2 regions of the Marinobacter sp. G5_S1_61_S3 genome follow, and region 2 is predicted to be linked to the other one. Evidence: predicted binding sites of a transcription regulator. Region 2 holds the regulator's gene; the other holds the start of a gene.
The links. Region 2 encodes sigma-54, which starts transcription at its own class of promoters, with help from an activator protein. Its sites were predicted from a motif close to ANTGGCATNNANNTTGCTNT; they were not measured.
Positions count from the first base shown of each region.

Region 1: a site for sigma-54 is predicted at 1,791-1,810, ahead of ACTRWH_RS02550 (PEP-CTERM sorting domain-containing protein). Genes of this name have one in related genera too.

Region 1 covers NZ_JBQKUK010000002.1:224,740-228,152, forward strand. Annotated here, with positions in the region: gene ACTRWH_RS02535 (DUF2897 family protein) at 1-80, opposite strand, end outside; gene ACTRWH_RS02540 (DNA-3-methyladenine glycosylase I) at 162-830, shown strand; gene bla (class A beta-lactamase) at 831-1,688, shown strand; gene ACTRWH_RS02550 (PEP-CTERM sorting domain-containing protein) at 1,854-2,471, shown strand; gene nfsA (oxygen-insensitive NADPH nitroreductase) at 2,581-3,333, shown strand; gene ACTRWH_RS02560 (efflux transporter outer membrane subunit) at 3,358-3,413, opposite strand, start outside.
Region 2 covers NZ_JBQKUK010000015.1:112,895-116,307, reverse strand. Annotated here, with positions in the region: gene hpf (ribosome hibernation promoting factor) at 31-339, opposite strand; gene ACTRWH_RS15660 (RNA polymerase factor sigma-54) at 464-1,990, opposite strand; gene lptB (LPS export ABC transporter ATP-binding protein) at 2,143-2,868, opposite strand; gene lptA (lipopolysaccharide transport periplasmic protein LptA) at 2,846-3,379, opposite strand.

The sequences.
Region 1 (3,413 bases), on a different contig from region 2:
GCGCTGTCCCGCAGCACGAAGAGGCTGCCGACCACCAGGGCCAGCGCGACTATGACAAAAACCCATCCGATAAGTGGCATGGCTTGGCTCCTTCATTGAACCCATTTACCTTATAGTGGACCACACGCCTTCAACCCGACAACCGGATTCCGGAAATTACGATGTCCTTCTCCAGAATTTACAATCAGGCAGCCGCCCGCAAAGGCGGCGAAGTCGAGCTACGCGCCATATTGCCCCGGGTTGCGGCGCCCGGTGAGCTTGAAGCCATGGCTGACGACCGCTACCTGTCCGAGGTTACACGCTGCGTCTTCAAGGCCGGTTTCGTGTGGCGAGTGATCGAGAACAAATGGCCGGGATTTGAAGATGCCTTCAAGGGGTTCGTGCCGCTGTACTGGCAGCAGGTTCCGCCAGAAGTGCTGGAGGATCTGGCACAGGATGAACGCATTGTGCGCAACATGCAGAAAATCCGAACGGTGCCGGACAACGCCCGGATGATTGTGGATGGCGCCCGTGAGCACGGTGGCTTTGGAGCCTTCCTGAGCCAATGGCCTTCGCACGATCAGATCGGCTTGTTGATGTGGTTCAAACGCCACGGCGCCCGCCTTGGCGGCAACACCGCCCAATATTTTCTGCGCCGTGTAGGTTGGGATGGCTTTATCCTGTCGTCGGATGTGGCCGCCGGGTTGCATCGGGAGGAACGGCTGGATGCCAGCCCCGGCAGCAAAAAGGCCTTGATGCAGGCACAGCAGGCCTTCAACGACTGGCATAAGGAAACTGGCCTGCCCTACAGCCATCTGTCGCGAATTCTGTCTTACTCAGTGGGAGATTAGATGCGTTCCGCCCTGTTAATGCTCGCCCTTTGGTTGATGACCTCCACGCTTTCTCTGGTCCACGCCAACCCGTTGCTTGAGGCGGTGAAAACCGTGGAACAGCGCCTGGACGCACGCGTGGGCATCGCCCTCTATGATTCCGGGACTGGAGAATCCTGGGACTATCACGGCGATGACCGTTTCCCCATCACAAGCACCTTCAAAACCCTGGCCTGTGCGGCGTTGCTGGCAAAGGTGGATAACGGCACTGTTGATCTGGATCGGCGAGTGATCTTCAGCAAGGACGATCTGGTGACCTATTCACCGGTCACTGAGACACGTGCAGAGGAAGAGGCAGGTATGAGTTTGCGGGAGCTGTGTGAAGCGACCATGGCCACCAGCGACAACACCGCCGCCAATCTGGTACTGGGGGCCATTGATGGCCCCGACGGCGTTACCGCGTATGCACGCGATCTGGGCGATACCGTTACGCGGCTGGACCGGACGGAAACCTCACTCAATGAGGCCACGCCGGGCGACCTGCGAGATACCACAAGTCCCAAGGCGATGGTCGCGAACCTCCGCAAATTGGTACTTGGTGAGGCGCTATCCAAAGGTTCCCGGGATACTCTGGTTACCTGGCTCAAAGGCAACCGTGTCAGTGACAACTTGCTCCGGGCAGCGATACCACCGGACTGGACAATCGGAGACCGCTCTGGAGCCGGCGGCCACGGCTCCCGTTCAATCACTGCCGTGCTATGGCCACCCCATCGCCCGCCTCTGGTGATCGCGATCTATATAACGCAAACCGGTGCGTCTTTTGATGAACGTAATGGCGCTATCAGAGACCTCGGGGGCGCTATTGTGAAGCACTTCTGATCGCCAGCAACAGCTGCCGGCCTGTCAGAATTCTTTACACACTGCCTTCAAGGTTGCGCTCAAAAATCATCGTGGCATCTGAATTCAAGGAGAATTTTTGACAGTGGCCCACATGTTGCGTTTATCAGTGCAGATCAACACTGATGACCATTAAGGAAAGGCCACATGAGCATTATCAACCGTATCGCCACACTGGGCATCCTTGCCGCAGGCCTCGCATTCGCCGCTCCGGTAACCGCTAACCTGATCGAGAATGGCAGCTTCGAAAACCCCAACGTGACTACGGGCACCTGGCAGTTTTTTACATCTGACCAGGTCGCTGGCTGGACCGGCAGCAACATTGAAATCTGGGAGAGTGGCTTCAACAGCGTGAACGCTTATGACGGCAGCCAGTTTGCCGAGCTGAATGCCCACCCGGACATGGATGGCCCATTTGGCATCTACCAGACCATTGATACCACCATTGGCCAGCGTTATGACCTGAGCTTTGCTTACCGCGCTCGCCAGAACAATTCTGAAAGCTTCATGTTGTCCCTGATTTCCGATGGAAACAGTGCCGATTCGCTGCTGAATGATCATGTAACGAGTGGCTGGAGCATCTTCTCAGGAAGTTTCATTGCCAGCGCCCTGGAAACCACCATCAAGTTCACTTCCGTGAGCCCGGATGGCACCGTCGGCAACTTCCTCGACGACGTAAGAGTAACCGCACAGGTCCCTGAACCGGGCACGCTGGCGCTGATGGGGCTAGGTCTGCTCGGCCTGGGCTTTCGCCGTCGCCGCTAGTCGCTGGCTAAAAAAACGCTCGACCTCTAAAAGGGCCCCGTAATGATGATTGTGGGGCCCTTTTTGCCATCATCGCCCGCCAATGGCAGGATAAGCGCTTTCCGTGGTCATGCTGAAGGGCGCTATGAATCCCACCATTGAGCTTCTTAAATCACACCGTTCAATCCGCAAGTTCCAGAACCGCAGGATTCCCCGCGAGCTCTTCGAGGAACTGATCCGGGCTGGCCAGAGCGCCGCTACGTCCAGTCATGTGCAGGCTTACTCCATTATCCATGTGGTCGATCCGAACAACCGAGAGGCCCTTGCGGAGTTGAGTGGCGGCCAACGCTATGTGGCGGAAAGTTCGGATTTTCTGGTGTTCTGCGCAGACATGAAACGGGCCACGGATGCCGCGGAACGCGCAGGTGCCGAGGTAGTCCGCGGGATGACCGAGCAGTTGCTGGTGGCCAGCATCGATACTGCCCTGGTGGCCCAGAACGTTGCCACCGCAGCGGAATCGGCGGGGCTGGGCCTGTGTTATATCGGGGGCATTCGTAACAACCCAGCGGAAGTCAGCGAATTACTACGTCTGCCGGAGCATGTATATCCGGTGTTCGGTATGTGCCTGGGGTATCCGGACCAGGCTCCGGAGGTGAAACCGAGACTGCCACTCGCGTCCATCCTTAAAGAGGATTATTACCAGGGCGAACGCGATGCGGACCTGGTGGCGGAATTCGACACCACTATGAACACCTATTACCAGGCCCGCACCGGGGGCACCAAGGACACCAACTGGTCGCAACAGCTGAAACCACTGTTTACATCCAAGTTGCGCCCCCACATGCGGGATTTCCTGCGTGGCAAGGGCTTCGAGATGAAGTAATCAGGATCGCCGGGATACTTACACTTACCCCGGAGCACCTACCAGCGAGCGGTAGACATCCACCATCGCCAGGGTAACCG
Region 2 (3,413 bases):
TCGATTAACTGTCATGCCGGGGGCGTCGTCCTAGCGGGCGCCGTTCCCGTGCATCCGGTCTACGTTCTTTTCCTTGTGCTTCAGGATCTGCCTGTCCAGCTTGTCTACCAGTGCATCAATGGCAGCGTACATATCGCTGTTTTCGGCCTTTGCGTGAATCTCACCACCTATCACGTGAAGCGTAGCTTCCGCCATCTGGCGCACTTTTTCCACCTCAAGGGTAACCTGGCAATTGCTGATATGGTCGAAGTGCCGCTCAAGCTTTTCAAATTTGCCTGATACGTAATCTTTCAGTGCGGGAGTCAGTTCTACGTGATGGCCTGAAATATTGAGTTGCATAGGCTTCTCCTGTTTTCAGCTTGCCGGCACCCGTTAGGATACCGGCTGTGTGCCACAGCGTTATGCTGCAGGCGGTATACTTTCAGGAAAGGGCTCTCCCCGTGAGGCCGGGAACAGACGCTTCCTACACCAATCGCTTTCGCTCGTTGGACGGAGGAATGTGCATTGCCTCGCGATACTTGGCCACGGTTCGTCTAGCCACCTTGATACCCTGGTCTCCTAGCATGGCTGCAATTTTGCTATCGCTCAATGGCTTTTTCGGAGTTTCCGTTGCAATCAGCTTCTTGATCATCGCGCGGATTGCCGTGGATGAGCACTCTCCACCCTCGTCGGTACTGACATGGCTCGAGAAAAAATACTTAAGTTCAAATATGCCCCGCGGCGTGTGCATGTATTTCTGGGTGGTGACCCTTGAAATGGTCGACTCGTGCATTTCCACCGCCTGGGCAATATCCGAGAGAATCAATGGTTTCATGGCTTCCTCGCCATGATCCAGGAATCCCTGCTGGTGCTCGACAATGCGCGTGGCCACCTTAAGCAGGGTTTCGTTGCGGCTCTGCAGGCTCTTGATGAACCACTTTGCCTCCTGCAACTGGTCCCGCAGGTAGGTGTTGTCAGCACTGCTGTCCGCACGCTTTATAAGAGAAGCATAGCTTGCATTCACACGAATGCGCGGTGCAATTTCAGGATTCAGTTCCACGCGCCAGCGTTCATTGTGCTTGCGCACGATCACATCCGGGATGACGTAGTCTGGCTCGGCCTGATCCAGGGTGTCGCCGGGACGGGGGTTTAACCCGGTAATAAGTGCCAGAACGTCCCGTAGCTGCTCTTCTTTCAGGCGGCTGCGGCGTAACAGCTGGGCGTAATCACGGTTACCCAGCAGGTTTATGTAGTGGGTAATCACCAGTCGCGCCTGAGCCAGCCAGGGTGTTTCCGGGGGCAGCTGATTCAGCTGGATCAGCAGGCATTCCTGCAGATTACGGGCGAACACGCCGGGTGGATCGAAGTGCTGCAGGCGATGAAGAACGGCTTCCACTTCGTCCAGTTCCAGCGGGTCTTCGTCGGATTCGTCCACCATGCCTGAATGAATTTCTTCAAGCGGAGAGGTCAGGTAGCCATGGTTATCAACCGCATCCATCAGGGCATGGGCGATGGCCTGATCCCGCTCGCTCATGGGCGTCAGGTTCAGTTGCCATTCCAGGTGGTCCTGGAGCGTTTCGGTGGGGGAGTTACGGGTTTCGAAGTCGTGGTCGTTTTCGTCGTCGTTACGGGCTGCTGACGCGGGGGCTGACTGGTAAATGTCATCCCAGGCGGTGTCGACGGGAAGATCGTCGGGAATGGTGTCGGGACTGTCCGTTTCTGATGACCAGTCAGGTCCGTTTTCGGATTCGTCCCACTCAGTAGCGGTGTCTGAAGCGGTGTTGGATTCCTCGGTTGACGCCGTTTCAGACGACTCGTTGTCACTGTCCGTTGATTCCGGATTCTGGTTGTCGTCGTCTTCGGAGGTTTCCAGCATTGGGTTGGATTCCAATGCCTGCTGGATTTCCTGCTGGAGGTCCAGGGTGGAGAGCTGCAGAAGCCTGATAGCCTGTTGCAGCTGGGGCGTCATGGTCAGGCTTTGGCCCAGCTTTAACTGTAGTGAGGCTTTCATAACCATGGTTCAGGATCCGTCACTCGGTCTCTCTCTTCCGTCACTCAGGCTCTCTCTTTACGTCATCAGGGCGCTTTCTGGAGCCGGGGTTGCACAAAAACTCTTTGTATGCTGGCTACTTGCCGCACCAAGCAAGTTCTTTGCCGAGTGTACTACAGGCGAAACTCGTTGCCCAGATACACTTCCTTGACCTGCTGGTTGGCCAGTATATCGTCCGAATTACCAGAGGCAATGATGTGGCCGCCGCTGACAATGTAGGCATTCTCGCAGATGTCGAGGGTTTCCCGCACGTTGTGGTCGGTGATCAGTACGCCGATGCCCTTGTCCCGCAAGTGTCGGATGATTTGCTTGATGTCGCTCACGGAGATCGGGTCGACTCCGGCGAAGGGTTCGTCCAGCAGGATGAACGCCGGCTCCATCGCCAGCGCCCGGGCAATTTCCACCCGTCGTCGCTCGCCGCCTGACAGGGCCATGCCGACGCTATCGCGGATGTGGGTAATGTGAAACTCTTCAAGCAGTTCCTCTAACTTGGCCTCCCGGTCAGCGCGTTTGAGTTCGCGGCGGGTTTCCAGGATCGCCAGTATGTTGTCGCGTACGGTAAGCTTGCGGAACACGGATGCTTCCTGGGGCAGGTACCCGATTCCCTTGCGGGCACGACCATGCATGGGCAGCGGCGTTATGTCCTGATTGTCGATGGTGATTCGACCGTTGTCGGCGGGAACCAGGCCAACAATCATGTAGAAACACGTCGTTTTGCCCGCGCCATTGGGGCCGAGTAAGCCGACGATCTCGCCACTGCGAATTTCCAGGGAAACGTCGATGACGACCTTCTTCTGTTTGTAGCTTTTTGCGAGGTTACTGGCCCTGAGAACTGCCATCGATATCCTGTCCGTTAGGGTTGTTATCTGGATTGCTACCGGCGTTGCCGCGCGGCTGGATGACCATTTCGACGCGACCGCTGCCATCGCCCTGGTCAGCAGAGCCTTCTGCGGTCACCACGCGTTCGGCGCTGTCATAATGAATGACGTCGCCCCGGAACAGGTTGCCGCCCTGTTCGATCACAGCTTCGCGCTGAAAGGTAACCCGGTTGTCGGAGGCGGACCAGGTGATCGTTAGCGCACGGGCGTCGGTTTCGCCCTGGCCTTCCATGGCAGGCTGGCGGTAGCGTGCCGGGGTACCGGTGGCTTCAATGCGGCTGACGCCATTCTCATCCCGGTGGAGTACAACTTTGTCCGCCATAAGGTTGGCATCGCCCTGGCTCATTTCAACCGAGCCGGTATAGGTTGCAATGCCCTGGCCTTCGTCGAGCCGCGCGTTGTCGGCATTGACCCTGATGGGTTGGTCAGACTCAAGATCAAAGGCCGCGGCGAACGGCATGCCCACGGTCATTGTCAGCGCCAGGACAATCGCTGAGACTGCCGGG